One region of the Caproicibacter fermentans genome, then DNA from elsewhere that is predicted to be linked to it. Evidence: a T-box and tRNA genes for the amino acid it is inferred to sense, from the RefSeq annotation. Region 1 holds a T-box; the other holds one or more tRNA genes.
The links. The T-box of region 1 lies ahead of pheS (phenylalanine--tRNA ligase subunit alpha). A T-box ahead of a tRNA ligase gene usually reads a tRNA of that ligase, here a tRNA-Phe.

Region 1 (7,489 bases):
CCTCGAAAGATCACAAGCGCGCATTGGACGGAGACAAAGGCCCCAATACCGGCGGAATGGGGACAATCAGCCCGAATCCGTACTACACGCCGGAGCTTGCCGAACGCTGTATGAAAGAAATTTTCCTGCCGACGGTCCGTGCGATGAACGAAGAAGGCCGCCCGTTCAAGGGCTGCCTGTATTTTGGCCTGATGCTGACGCGGGACGGTCCGAAGGTGATTGAATACAATTCCAGGTTCGGCGACCCGGAGGCTCAGGTAGTGCTGCCGCGGCTGAGAACCGACCTTGTCGAGATTATGGAGGCCGTCGTGGATGAAAAGCTGGAACAGCAGCCGATCGAATGGAGCGACGAAGCCTGTGCATGTGTAGTCATGGCATCCGGAGGGTATCCGGTTCAATATCAAAAAGGCTTTGAAATCACCGGCCTCGATAAAAACGGGCAGGCGGAGGACGCGACGGTCTACCATGCCGGAACGTCGTATCGGGACGGGAAGTTTTACACCTGCGGCGGGCGCGTGCTCGGAGTAACGGCTCTTGGCACGGATTTGCCCCGGGCGCTGGAAAAAGCGTATCGGGCCGTGTCCGGAATTCATTTTGAGGGCGCGCACTATCGGAATGATATCGGAAAGTAAAATGCAGAATAAAGAGCCGCGCTGCTTCCTGATTTGAAAGGCAGCACGGCTCTTCCGGATGAAAGACCCGCAAAACAGCTCAGTGTTTTGCGGGCCTGTGTTTGGGCTTTTAAAATTTATTCCGCCAGCGCTCTGCTGAGCCAGACATCCGCAAGATCCATGGCCAGGTACAGACCGTTTTTTTCGCTGGTCTTTACAATCTGTTTCCGGTTCCGCACAGTCTGATCCGTCAGCATCAGCTGAATGCCGACCCGATCCGCCACGTCCAAGTCCTTGACTTTCTTCTTGCTTTTTATTTCCAGCCTGACGACATAACGGTCCTTCATGCTTCCATAATAAATCACATCTCCGCAGCGTACCAACGGTTTTCCCTTATAGGTTGGAAACTGCGGTTCCCCGTCATTTTGCTTGTCTGCCATTCGCTGTCGACCTCCTCTTCTTCATTCGTTCGGGCTTTATTCGCCCAGATAGGATTTTACCAATACCTGCAAAAGCTCGTCGCGGTCAATTCTGCGAATCAGGCTCCGCGCATTGTTGTGAGTCGTAATGTAGGTGGGGTCCTCCGAAAGAATATAACCCACAATCTGATTAATGGGGTTGTATCCTTTTTCCTTCAGAGCGTCATATACGGTTGTGAGGATTTTCTTAATGCCTTCCTCCCGGTCGCTTCCAAGTGAAAAAGTCACCGTTTTATCGAGCATAGGAACACCTCCAGTATTGTTCATCATACAACAACGTGCGATGAAATGCAAGAAATAAATTGTGAACTAGGAGCGCAGGATGGCCCCGATGTTTTCAAGCTCCTTTACGGCCCGGGTCATCGCCGCCGTAATCTGTTCTTCCGTCAGCGTGCTGTCCGGGGAACGCAGCACAATCCGGAACGCGACGCTCTTTCTGCCCTTTTCAATTTGTTCTCCACGGTATACGTCAAACAGTTCGATTCGTTCAAGCAGGGAGCCGGCACCGATACGGATAGCCTTTTCGAGAGACATAACGGGAGTTTTATCCTCACAGATTAAAGCAAGGTCTCTTGCCACGGCCGGAAATTTGGGAAGCGGACGGTAGGTTTTATCCATGCCGGCGTTTTGGAACAGAGAATCCACATCGAGCGTAAAGCTGACTGCTCTGCAATCCATCCCGTAGTTTTCCATTACTTTCGGGTGGATTTCCCCGATGATGCCCAGCGGATTGCCGCCAATGGATAAAGCGGCGCAGCGGCCGGGATGATAGGCGAATTCCTCCGTCGCGGCGGAAATGTCCCATTCTGTTACATTAAGCTTTTCCAGAAGGTCTTCTACCATACCTTTTGCGGTGAAGAAATCGGAGCCGTTCCCGTACATTCCGCAGATCAGCTCCAGTTTTTCCTCAGGCAGCTGCTCCGCCGAGGTCGGATGGTATTCCGTCGCAAGTTCGTAAAGGCACGCGGAGTCGTTCCGGTTGTTGTAATTGCGGGAGAGAATCTCCATCATAGAGGGCAGGGCGGTTGTGCGCATAATGCCGGTGTCCTCTCCGAGCGGATTTGAAATCACGATGGAATTCCGCAGCGGAGAATCCGCGGGCATCCGGATTTTATCGTAATATTTCGGGCTGATAAAGGAATACGTCATGATTTCGCTTGCCCCGAGCGCCAACATGGTGTCGCCGATCAGCTTTTCAAATTTCTGCCCGGCGGTGTATTTGCCTTGGGCGCCTCCGCTGAGCGAGGTGGAGGCAATTTTATCGTAGCCGTAGAAACGCGCGATTTCTTCCGCAATATCGGCTTTATGAACCAGGTCGGGCCGGAAGGAAGGAACCAGAATTTCGTCGCCGTCAAATTCGCAGTCCAGCTTGGAAAGGATTGTTTTCATTTTCTCGGCGCTGAGGGATATGTCGAGAAAACGGTTGGTCCAGTCCGGCTCAAGGCGAATTCTGCGGCGCTCGGGGGAGAAATGGCTGTCTTTCAGAATGCCGTCGGTCACGTCTCCCGCATCCAGCAGTTCCACCAGCTCGCACGCGCGGTCGAGCGCCGGAATGCAGTTGTTGGGGTCCAGCCCTTTTTCATACAGGGAGGAAGCATCCGTGCGCATGCCGAGGTCGCGCGCGGTTGTGCGGACCGATGGGCCCTTGAAGCAAGCTGATTCGAAGACGATCGTCGTGGTGCCGTCCACAATTTCGCTGTTTTCGCCGCCCATCACGCCCGCAACGGCAATGGCCCGGTTTTCATCCGCAATCACAAGATTCTTTTCACGCAGCGTGCGGGGGGTGCCGTCCAGCGTCATGATTTTTTCACCTTCCTTGGCCCGGCGCACGGTGATTTTATGTCCCTGAATAAACCGGTAATCAAACGAGTGCATCGGCTGGCCGTATTCCAGCATGACGTAGTTTGTAATATCGACGATGTTATTGATCGGGCGCACGCCCATCGCACGGAGACGTTCGCGCAGCCAGCGCGGTGAGGGCTTGACCCTGACGTTTTTCACAACCCGCGCGGAATACATGGGACAAAGGTCCGGCGCTTCCACCGAAACGCTTATCATCTCAGCGCCGGAACCGTGTCCGCCTTTGACGGCGGGGGTGTGAAGCTTCAGCGGCTTATGAAACGTTGCGGCGGCTTCTCGGGCAAGGCCGATGACAGAGAAACAGTCCGGCCGGTTGGAGGTGATTTCGAATTCCACGACGGTGTCGTCAAGACCGATCGCCTCCTGAATCGGCTGACCCGGACGGCAGTCCTCCCGAATGACAAAGATTCCGTCTTCAATCGCATATGGAAAATCATGTTTGGTTAACCCGAGTTCTGAAAGGGAGCAGAGCATGCCGTTGCTTTCCAGCCCGCGCAGCTTGCCTTTTTTAATCTTCTTGCCGCCCGGCAGACACGAATTGTGAAGCGCGGCAGGCACCAGATCGCCGACCTTCAGGTTCTGCGCTCCTGTAATAATCTGAAGCGGTTCACCGCTGCCGACGTCGGTCATGGTAATCCACATGTGGTCGGAATCCGGGTGACGTTCCAGAGAAAGAACCTTTCCGACAACGACGTTTTGAATTTCGTCGCCCTCTTTCCGCCAGCTTTCAACTTTGGAGCCGCTCATAGTCATCGCTTCCGTGAAAGAGCGGATCGGCATATCAGGAAGCTCTACAAACTCCTTGAGCCATTTCATTGACAAATCCATTCCAATTCCCCCTTAAAACTGATTCAGGAATCTAACGTCGTTTTCAAAAAAGAGACGCATGTCGTCCACCTTGTATTTGCGCATGACAAGGCGCTCCAGCCCCATGCCGAACGCAAAGCCGCTGTACTCTTCCGGGTCGATGCCGCAGTTTGAGAGTACCTTCGGGTGAACCATGCCGCAGCCAAGAATCTCAATCCAGCCCTCTCCCTTGCACAGGCGGCAGCCCTCGCCGTGGCAGTGAAAGCACTGCACGTCGACTTCTGCGGAAGGCTCCGTGAACGGGAAGTGGTGCGGACGGAACCGCACGACGGAATTTTCGCCGTACATCCGACGGATGAGAGTTTCCAGCGTGCCCTTCAGGTTTGCAAAGGTAATCCCTTGATCGACGACCAGTCCCTCAATTTGATGGAACAGCGGGGAATGGGTCGCGTCGACGGCATCGGAGCGATAGACGCGGCCGGGGGAGATAATCCGGATGGGCGGCTTCTGCTTTTCCATCGTGCGCACCTGAACGGGTGAAGTCTGCGTCCGCAGGACAATGTTGTCGTTGATGTAAAACGTGTCCTGCGTATCGCGCGCGGGGTGGTCTTTCGGAATATTCAGAGCTTCAAAATTATAATAGTCGAATTCCACTTCCGGACCGCTGACAATGTCGAATCCCATTCCGATAAAAATTTCCTTGATTTCATTCAGCTCCAGATTCAGCGGGTGAGGGTGGCCGAGCTTGTGGCGCCTGCCCGGCAGGGTGATGTCGATCTCCTCTGCTTTCAGCCGAAGCGCGGTTTCTGCCTCGTGAAGTTCTTTCGCACGGTCCGTAAGCTCCTTTTCAATCAGCGTGCGAAGCTCGTTCGCGAACTGCCCGATGACAGGCCGTTCCTGTTCCGAAAGATTTTTCATCTGTTTTAAAATTGCGGTCAATTCACCCTTTTTTCCAAGATATTTAATTCGCAGGCTTTCAAGGCTTTGGCGGTCCTGCGCCTGTTTCAGCTCCGTTTCCGCCTTTTTGCGCAGAAGCTCCAGCTGTTCTTTCATTTCGGCTTCATCCTTTCTTTCGGTGAAAAATAAAAAACGCTTTCCTCCCGCAAGGGACGAAAGCGCAAAGCTCCGTGGTACCACCCTGTATTTGTACTCTGACAGCCTGCTAACGGTGCCGCCCGTTGCGGCCTACTGCGAATGGTTCAGCCGCACCGCTCCAAAGGGAACTTCGCCAGTCTTATCCGCAAACGTGCTTTCAGCCGGTGACACGTTCTCTCTGCGCGGAAGAAAAGAAAGGTTACTTCCTTTATCACAGCGTTTGATTTCTGTAAGACATAATATAACACGAATGTTGTCCGAATGCAAGAAAAATATCCGCAGAAGCCGGCTTAAGCAGGAATTCGAGGAAAATGGAGGGCATTCATTGTAAAGAATTCATCCCTGTGCTAAAATAAGGGAAAAGAATTGTCAGGGGGAGAAGAATGGACATTTTTGTGGAGCAGCTGATTAAAAAGAAATTCGGGATAAAAGACTATTTGTTTATTTTCGGAATTATTGTGCTTGGAATCATCCTTGTGCTTTTATCCGTGATCATTCTGCCGCCGATCGCTATCTTGGTTCTGGCCGGGGTTTGCTACGGCGCCTATTATCTGATCACATCGCGGAGCTTAGAATTTGAATACAGCGTGACGAACGGTGATATCACGGTCGATAAAATTATTTATCAACGGAAACGGAAACGGGTCATTTCCGTGGATGCCCATACGGTGGAGGAAATGGGAAAATATGATGCGCAGAAGCTGCGTGAAAAGAGTTTTGCTTCCCGTATTGTCGCATCAGAACGGGAAGACGGTTCCGGCGCATGGTATTTCTGTGCCCGGGATTCCAAGTTGGGGAATGTTCTGGTCGTTTTCAGCCCGGATGAAAAAACGCTGACGGCAATTCGGCCTTTCTTGCCGAGGCAGGTGGCGAGAGATGCTTTTGATCGGTACTGATCTGGTTGAAATCGCCAGAATCAGAAAATCCATGCGGAATCCTTTGTTCTGCGCGAGAATTCTTGGGAAATCGGAGTATGAGCAGCTCGCCCGGCGGGGTTTTCCGGCTCAAAGTGTCGCCGCCAGCTTCTGCGCGAAAGAAGCGTTTTCAAAAGCGGTCGGAACGGGCCTGAGCGGATTTTGCCTGCGGGAGGCGGAGCTTCTTCGCGAACCGAACGGCAAGCCGAGGCTTCAACTGACGGGGAAGGCGGCTCATCTGGCTGAAAATATGCGCTTCTCCGTCAGCGTGACACATACCGCTGAAACAGCCGCCGCCACGGTGGTCGGCTGGAATGAAAAATCAGAGATGCAGATTTCGGAGGAGCGGGACGTACCGGAGGGAAGAAGAATACTTCTGAATATGCTGAAGCCGCGCGGGCCGGAGAGCAATAAGGGCTGCTACGGGCGCCTTTTATGCGTCTGCGGCAGCGAAGGAATGGCGGGCGCGGCGGCGATGAGCACACTGTCCGCGCTCCGGTGCGGCACCGGAATTGTGGAGACGGCCCTGCCGCGTTCCATCTATCCGATTGTCGCTTCCCTTGCTCCGGAAGCGGTGTTTACGCTGCTTGACGCCTCGCCGGGCGGAGATTTGGCGGACCGGGACCTGGAATCACTGGATTCGGCGTTGTCCCGGGCGAGCGCGTGCCTTGTCGGCTGCGGCCTGGGGAAAAGCCCTTTTGCAAGAAGAACGGTTTCGAGAGTTCTTCAAACGGCGGATGTTCCGCTTGTCCTTGACGCAGACGGAATAAATATTGTGTCGGAGCATATAGATGAACTGAAAACAGTCCGCGCTCCGCTCGTGCTGACACCGCACCCCGGCGAAATGGCGCGTCTTCTGAGGACTACCCCGGAAGAGGTTCAGAAAAACCGGGAACTGTTCGCCCGTTCGTTTGCACGGGATTTGGGGGTTATTCTGGTCTTGAAAGGCTTTGAAACCCTGGTCGTTTCCCCTCAGGGAAAGCTGTATCGGAATACGACAGGAAATCCCGGGATGGCCAAGGGCGGAAGCGGCGATGTGCTGGCGGGTATGATCGCGTCCTTTGCGGCGCAAGGGGTCGACCTGTTTTCCGCGGCTGCCGGCGCGGTGTATCTGCACGGCCTTGCCGGGGACCGCTGCGCGGGGACTTTGTCCCAATGCGCCATGCTGCCGACCGACCTGATCGGAAAGCTGCCGGAGTTGTTTTTGGAATTAGGGCGGTAGCTGCGTTCCGCCCGCTTTTTGGGGGGTGCCTTTGCGCCGGAATATGATCGCAGCAGCCGCCGCGCTGTGCCTGCTGCTGGGCGGCTGCGCAAAGTCCAGAATCGGTGTCGAGGATCTGGACTTTCAACTTGATTGTAAAGCGAACGTGCATTATTCGGGGGGCAGCGTCACATGCTCTTTTCAGCGCTTGGGTCCGGAAAACGCAGCGCTGGAGATTCTTTCGGGCGGGCCGGAGGGACTTTGCTGGAACTGGAACGGCGACGGATTCACAGCAACGTTTCAGGGGCTTGCCGCGGGCGGCAAGGATTGCGTGCTTCCGCAGGATTCTTTCGCGGCCGTGATGGTACATACGCTTGATCAGGCGGAAAAGCCGGGCTCCCTGATTCCGACCCATGACAATGAGTTTTCCGGAAACGCGGGGTATGATTACACGCTGACGGCTGACCCTGAGACCGGAAAAATAAAGACGCTCAGCGTGCCGGACTGCAATGTTACGGTGGA
Region 2 (7,489 bases), 470 kb from region 1:
ACAAGGGAAGCCGGAGTCAGAACTCTGGAACGCCGCATTGCGTCCCTGTGCAGAAAATGCGCCAAATATTTTGTTGAGGACGCGAAAAAGAAAATCACGATCAGCCCGAAAAAGCTCGAGGAGCTTCTCGGACCCGAAAAGTTTAAGCCGGAAAACGCAAGTAAGCAGGATATGGTCGGCCTGGTCAACGGCCTGGCATGGACCAGCGTCGGCGGAACCCTTTTGCCGATTGAAGTCGCCGTTATGGACGGGACCGGTAAACTGGAACTGACCGGTTCGCTCGGCGACGTTATGAAGGAATCCGCGCGTACTGCGATCAGCTGCATCAGAACCAGAGCCGGCAATCTTGGAATCAGCCATGATTTCTACACAAAATACGATATTCACATTCATGCGCCCGAAGGCGCAATTCCGAAGGACGGTCCGTCCGCCGGTACGGCAATGGCAACGGCGATTACCTCCGCACTCTGCAATATTCCCATTCGGCACGACGTCGCCATGACCGGCGAAATTACGCTGCTGGGCCGCGTTCTGCCGATCGGCGGCCTGAAGGAAAAAACAATGGCGGCTTATCGGTCCGGCATCAAAACCGTCATTATTCCGGCGGAGAATGTATCCGACCTGGAAGAGATCGATACGGTGGTAAAAAACTCCATCCAGTTTGAGCCTGTTGATAAAATTGATCAGGTTTTGAAGATTGCGCTGACGAAGATGCCGATCCCGCAGAAGGCTTCGGAAACGCCGGAAACGATGCAGCTTTCGGCGCCGAAAAACATGGACCGCCCATCCACCGGCGCAGCCTCGATTCCTCAGTAATGGTAATTAAAATATGAGTATTGAAACAGCATTTTTTGAATTATCCGCCGGACGCGCGGATCAGCTCCCAGCTTCAACCCTGCCGGAAATTGTTTTTTCCGGCAGGTCGAATGCGGGAAAATCTTCTTTGATTAACCGCTTGCTTTCCCGAAAGTCGCTGGCGAGGACCAGCTCGGCTCCGGGCAAGACAGCCACCATTAATTTTTACAATCTGGGATTTTGCCGGTTTGTCGATCTTCCGGGGTACGGTTACGCAAAGGTTTCGAAATCCGAAAAGCTTCGGTGGGCGGAACTGGCGGAAGGCTATTTTCATCAGACGAGGGATATCCGCCTGGTTGTGCAGCTGATGGATCTTCGGCACGCACCGACGCAGGATGATCTTCAAATGGTCCGTTTTCTGACTGACAGCGGCATTCCCTGTCTGATAGCCGCTACAAAGTGTGACAAACTCAACAAAACCGGACGCAGGTCCCAGGAAGAGATGTATCGCAGCGAGTTTGCCGCCTGTCCTGAAATTGTGGTGGTACCCTGTTCCGCCGTGAACGGGGAGGGCGCCGATGCGATCCTTGAAAGGATTTTGTCGGCTTGTGATATTGCGGAAAAGCAATGATATGGATCGATCCTGTTTGACTTTTATGCGCTGAAATGATATTCTGATAAAGTTGGGAGAGTGGTTGAATTGAACTCAAAGTTGAAGGACGACAGCGTCGATTTTTTATTCAGCGCAATTCTTACATTGAAGACGCCGGAAGAATGCTATGCGTTTTTTGAAGACCTTTGCACGGTTCCGGAAATCAAGGCCATGTCGCAGCGGCTGTGGGTTGCGCACATGCTGAACAATAAAAAAGTTTACAGCGATATTGTTGCGACTACGGGAGCCTCAACGGCCACGATCAGCCGTGTAAACCGTTCCCTTCATTACGGCTGCGATGGTTACAATATGGTTTTTCAGAAGCTGGAAGACAGCGAGAAAGCCAAATAAAATGGAATATGCGACATTTGCGCGTTATTATGACTCGTTGATTGCGGGAGTTTCCTACGGGGAACGCGCCGATTATCTTTTCAGTATTTTCAGCCGCCTTGGGCACCAGCCGGGCCTTACGCTGGACCTTGCCTGCGGCACGGGCAGCCTGATTTTGGAGCTCGCCCGGCGCGGCGTCGAAGTCATCGGTCTGGATGCTTCCGCCGATATGCTGACGCTTGCGCAGCAAAAGCTTTCCGCTGCGGGTTATTCCGTGCTGCTGTTAAATCAAAGAATGGAAGAGCTGGAGCTTTGCGGCCCGGTGGACACGGTTGTCAGCTCTCTCGATTCCGTCAATCATTTGGAAACGCAGCAGCAGGTATTTGAAACGTTTCGTCGGGTCTCGGCCTGCCTGAACCCGGGCGGATGCTTTGTTTTTGACGCGAATACCGTTTATAAACACCGGGAAATTCTCGGCAGCCACACGTTTGTGTATGATTTAGGCAGCCTGTTCTGCGTGTGGCAGAACGCGTTTGAGGCAAAGACAAACCGGGTTGCCGTTTCACTGGATTTTTTCGAGCGGTCCGGAAGCGCCTATGAGCGCTCTTCCGAACGGTTTTATGAGCGGGCTTATGATTCCAAGACGCTGTGTTCTCTTCTAAAACGCGCGGGGCTCCGTGTTGCGGGCGTCTGGGCGGATCAAAGCTTTTTGCCTCCGGCGGATAAGACGGACCGAATGGTTATCGCTGCAGTAAAATAGGCCGGCGCAGAGTACTGGAGCGAATGAATTTTTCTTAGAGGCATAATGAATAAAATGGTAAAAAACTTGAAAAAAAGTAGTTTTTCCTGTTGACAACTGCGGATAAATATTGTATTATATAACACGTCGCTGATGAAACGGTGCGAACAGCCGGGAGCATAGCTCAGCTGGTTAGAGCACCTGCCTTACAAGCAGGGGGTCATAGGTTCGAGTCCTATTGTTCCCACCATTTCAGATGGCTCGGTAGTTCAGCTGGTTAGAACGCTAGCCTGTCACGCTAGAGGTCGTCGGTTCGATCCCGATCCGAGTCGCCATATTTGCCTCTGTAGCTCAGTCGGTAGAGCAGGGGACTGAAAATCCCCGTGTCGGTGGTTCGATTCCGCCCGGAGGCACCAAAATGCGAACGTAGCTCATCTGGTAGAGCGCCACCTTGCCAAGGTGGAGGTAGCGAGTTCGAGCCTCGTCGTTCGCTCCATTTTTGGCGTCATAGCCAAGTGGTAAGGCAAGGGTCTGCAAAACCCTCATCCCCGGTCCGAATCCGGGTGACGCCTCCAAAATGATTTGAAAGCCTCAAAACCCAAGTGGTTTTGAGGCTTTTTGTCAATGGTTCTGATGCTTTTTGTTTCCCGGATTCAGAATAAAGAAATCGGTGATGGTAACATGGTGCTGGATTTAAACGGATCATGGATGATGCGCAGGGTGGGGCAGCCCGAATGGAGGCACGCCCGGGTTCCCGGCTCGGTTTGTTCCGATTTGCTGGACGCGGGTCTCATAAAAGATCCGTTTTATGGAACCAACGAATCTGACACGCTGAACATTTTCGACGGCGATTTTGAATATCGGCGCTCGTTTCTTGTCGACGAAGAATTGCTTCGGCATGACAGGGTACAGCTTCGCTGCGAGGGGCTGGATACCCTTTGCACGCTTTCTGTCAACGATTGCCTTCTGGCGAACACCGACAATATGCACAGAACCTATGAGTTTGACTGTAAGAAGATGCTCCGGCCAGGAGAGAATATAATCGACGTTATTTTCCATTCCCCGACCCAGTTCGTTGCGGAAAAGCAGCGAGAGCAGCCGCTTCGCAATTCGGAAGAGGCTTACAGCGGCGGAATTTCGCATCTGCGCAAAGCGCATTATATGTTCGGGTGGGACTGGGGCCCGATGATTCCGGACATGGGAATTTGGCGGAACATTATGCTGATCGGCCGCGATCGTGCGTATATCGGGGATTATTCCGTTTCTCAGGTTCATCAAAGTTCAAGCGTGGTGCTGAACATCTCCGTATCCCTTGAAAAATGGGCCGGGGATGATTTTCAAGTCAAAGCCGTGCTGACATCCCCCGAGGGGAGTATTCTGACAAAACGGACGGTCAGCTTGGACGAAAGCAATTCCATTCCCCTTTCGGTGAAGGAACCGCGCCTGTGGTGGCCCAACGGCTATGGCGAACAGCCGCTTTACAGTGTTTCTCTTTTTCTGTATGAGGGGGAACGCAAGCTGGACGAAAAAGAGTTTCGACTCGGGCTGAGGATGCTGAAACTGGTCAGGGAGCGGGATCGGTGGGGAACGTCATTCGCGTTTGAAATCAATGGCGTAAGGATTTTTGCTATGGGAGCGGACTATATTCCGGAGGATAACCTTCTTTCCCGCAGAAACAGAGCCCGAACCGAGAAATTGATCCGAAGCTGCGTTCGCGCCAATTTCAATATGATCCGCGTCTGGGGCGGCGGAATCTATCCTGACGACTATTTTTACGAGCTGTGCGACCGTTACGGGCTTCTGGTCTGGCAGGATTTTATGTTTGCGTGCGGGGTATATGACTTTGACGAACAATTTCGGGACAGTGTCAGACATGAGCTGGAGGACAATATCAAACGGATTCGCGGACATGCGTCGCTTGCGCTTTGGTGCGGCAACAACGAAATGGAATGGATGTGGGTTCAGAACTGGAAAAACGAGACATCGCTGAAACGGTATCGGATGGAGTATCAGGAGCAGTTTGAAAAGAGTCTGCCGGAATTTGTCTCCCGGCTGGATCCCGATACTCCGTATTGGCCATCTTCGCCGTCATCGGGCGGTGATTTTCATGCTCCTAATGATGAGAACAGGGGAGATATGCATGACTGGGACGTCTGGCATGGAAAAAAGCCGTTTACGGATTACCGGTCGGTCGTTCCGCGCTTCATGTCGGAATTCGGCCTCCAATCCTTCCCAAGCCTGAAAACCGTAAGGACGTTTGCTCCTCCGGAGGAGTGGAACATTTTTTCGCGCGTTATGGAATCGCACCAGAAGAGCGGGACGGGCAATGAAAAAATATTGTATTATATTTCTCAGTATTTCAGGTATCCCGGCAACTTTGATTCGCTGCTTTACCTTTCCCAGCTGATTCAGGCGGAGGGAATTCGGTATGGGGTGGAACACTGGCGACGCTGCCGCGGAAGGTGCATGGGCGTGATTTACTGGCAGCTGAATGACTGCTGGCCTGTCGCTTCTTGGTCCGGCATCGACGGATGCGGCCGGTGGAAGGCACTGCATTACACAGTGAAACGGTGTTTTGCTCCGGTTCTTGCCAGCGCCTGTGAGGAAGGGACGCGGGTTTCTCTTCATGTTTCCAATGAATCGAAAACTTCCGTAACAGGCTGTTTGGAATGGAAGCTGATGACGCCGGATTCAAAGATGCTTGAGAGCGGTGAAATGCCTGTATGTGCGGAACCCCTTTCCTCAAAGCAATGCGCAAGCCTGGACTTTTCACGGCAATTTACGACGGAGGAGAAAAAGTATGACGTTTATCTGGAGTATTTGTTTAGTGTTGGCGATAAGCGGGTGAGCGGGGGAACCGTTCTGTTCTGCAAAGCAAAACACTTTCATTTCCATAATCCCGGAATTAAAATGGACATCACGGAGAAGGAAGACCGATTTTTCATTCGCCTCCGGGCTGATGCGTTCGCTAAATTTGTGGAACTCGATTTGAAGCACTGCGACGCGGTTTTCAGCGACAATTATTTTGATCTCTCCGCCCATACCGACCGGATCATCGCTTTGAAGAAAACGGAACTCGACGTTCCGCTGAATCCGGCGCGGCTTGCCGAAGATCTGTCGGTCAGGAGCGTCTATGACACTTATGAGAAGTTTTAATATTTCCCGCGTGTGAAACAAAGCCCCGGCGGAATCCTTTCGGACTCCACCGGGGCTTTGTCAGCCGACGCCGGACTTACAGCCAGCGAAGCAGTTTTTCATGGTCCTTCTTTTTCACTTTCGGTGTTTCGCCGTCGGGATAGCCCAGAGCAATCAGGGCGATCAGCTCTTCCTCAGGCGGAACGTTCAGAATGGCAGAGGCTTTGTCGATGTCGAATACGCCCAGAATGACGGTTCCGATCCCGTGATCCTTTGCGGCCAGACAAAAAGTCTGGCAGGAAACTCCGCAGTCGAAAAAGGTGTAGCCGTCTCCGTATTTTGTGGAAGGAGAACCGTCGCGCTCAAACCCGCTTCTCTTTTTCACGGCGGTCACAGCAACTGCCGCATGCGCGCCGCGCAGAACTCTGGAATTGAAATCAGGCGTCGCTTCTTCGGCGAGCCTGTCCAGAATTTCTCTGCTGTCAATGGCAGCATATCTTGTAGGCTGCGCGTTTTTCCACGACGGAATCTGCCCGGCCAAGTCTACCAGTTTCGTAATCAGGTCCCTGTCAATCGGTTTTGAAAGGAATTTTCTTACGCTTTGTCGTTCTTCTATACAGGAAATCGCATCCATGAGCTTTCCTCCTTTAGTATGGTCCTATTGTACCACTCCCGGCGAGCCTTGAAAAGCGATTTCCTGTTTAGCCTGAACTGTATGGAAAAGATAGCTCAGAGGTTCAATAGATTTCAGCCTGCATCGCTGCGGAACACCGCCGCGTAAAATCAAATACGGGAAGGCCGGAGGAATCCGTGAACTGCTCAGGAGCGGTATGCATGACCGCCATACCGAGGAACATTTCCTTGATCCATTCGGCTTTCTTTAGCAGCTCCTCTTCGCTTTCCTGCATTCCGTTGCCAATCCACCGAATGATGAAGCTGACAAACGCGTTCGTGAAAAAATCGAGCAGAAACTGCTTTTCTTCCGGGTTTACGGAGAGACCGTAGCACGCATCTTCATAGATCATGCCGATCCAGCGATAAAGGATGGGGTACAGAAATTTTTCCACCGTCTCTTTTCGCAGCGAACGGTTAATATTTCGCAGAAAGGCCTTGTTCTGCCTGGAGTAGCGCAGCACGTCGATCAGGGCGTTTTTCCAGCTGTAGCGATTGACTCCGTTCACCTGCTTGAAAATTTCATTCTGATAAATCCATTCCAGCAGCTGATAGATGTCTTTAAAGTGGTAATAGAAGGTCTGACGATTCAATCCGCAGTGGTCGGTAACATTTTGAACGGTTATTTTTCGAAACGGTGTGGTTTTCATTAAGTCTTTCAGGGAGCTTGCAAGCAGTTGCTTGGTGTGAGTCATACGTTCCATTAGATTCCTCCTGATGCCGACTGCTTTTTGGGATATAACAGGACTGCCGTCCCGTCAGCCGTGTACAGCGGACGGAACGGATATGAATGATTAGGTTAAAACTGTACAAAGGCGGGAGTTTCCGCCGGTGCGCCGAGGAGTTGTTTCAGCTCGTCATCCAGCTTTAGGACGGAAATGGAACATCCGCCCATTTCAAGGGAAGTCATGCCGTTTCCGACGTAAGTTTTTACAATTTTGATTCCTTTCCCGGCGAAGACTTCGGCAACCCCTCCGGTTCATAATAAACAGCTCCATCAGCGGTGTCGCGCCGAGGCCGTTGATCAATACCGCCGTTTCATCCCCTGGGGAAAGCCGCAGGTCATCGAATATTTTTTCAAGAAGGCGGTCGGCAATCCGGTCGGCTGTTTGAATGGGTTCCCTCTGAATGCCCGGTTCCCCGTGGATTCCCATGCCGATTTCCAT

Region 2: it encodes a tRNA-Phe, which carries the amino acid that the T-box ahead of pheS (phenylalanine--tRNA ligase subunit alpha) is inferred to sense. The anticodon was not compared.

What each region holds. Positions count from the first base shown of each region.
Region 1 covers NZ_CP060286.1:174,778-182,266, forward strand. Annotated here, with positions in the region: gene purD (phosphoribosylamine--glycine ligase) at 1-632, shown strand, start outside; gene HCR03_RS00880 (hypothetical protein) at 749-1,051, opposite strand; gene HCR03_RS00885 (IreB family regulatory phosphoprotein) at 1,088-1,333, opposite strand; gene pheT (phenylalanine--tRNA ligase subunit beta) at 1,400-3,778, opposite strand; gene pheS (phenylalanine--tRNA ligase subunit alpha) at 3,791-4,810, opposite strand; T-box leader at 4,860-5,076, opposite strand; gene HCR03_RS00900 (DUF6106 family protein) at 5,236-5,748, shown strand; gene HCR03_RS00905 (NAD(P)H-hydrate dehydratase) at 5,729-6,988, shown strand; gene HCR03_RS00910 (hypothetical protein) at 7,020-7,489, shown strand, end outside.
Region 2 covers NZ_CP060286.1:649,089-656,577, reverse strand. Annotated here, with positions in the region: gene lon (endopeptidase La) at 1-816, shown strand, start outside; gene yihA (ribosome biogenesis GTP-binding protein YihA/YsxC) at 830-1,426, shown strand; gene HCR03_RS03210 (YerC/YecD family TrpR-related protein) at 1,496-1,798, shown strand; gene HCR03_RS03205 (class I SAM-dependent methyltransferase) at 1,800-2,537, shown strand; tRNA gene HCR03_RS03200 (tRNA-Val) at 2,690-2,766, shown strand; tRNA gene HCR03_RS03195 (tRNA-Asp) at 2,775-2,851, shown strand; tRNA gene HCR03_RS03190 (tRNA-Phe) at 2,857-2,932, shown strand; tRNA gene HCR03_RS03185 (tRNA-Gly) at 2,937-3,012, shown strand; tRNA gene HCR03_RS03180 (tRNA-Cys) at 3,018-3,091, shown strand; gene HCR03_RS03175 (beta-mannosidase) at 3,141-5,672, shown strand; gene HCR03_RS03170 (nitroreductase family protein) at 5,749-6,285, opposite strand; gene HCR03_RS03165 (TetR/AcrR family transcriptional regulator C-terminal domain-containing protein) at 6,389-7,027, opposite strand; partial or broken gene dhaK (dihydroxyacetone kinase subunit DhaK) at 7,123-7,489, opposite strand, start outside.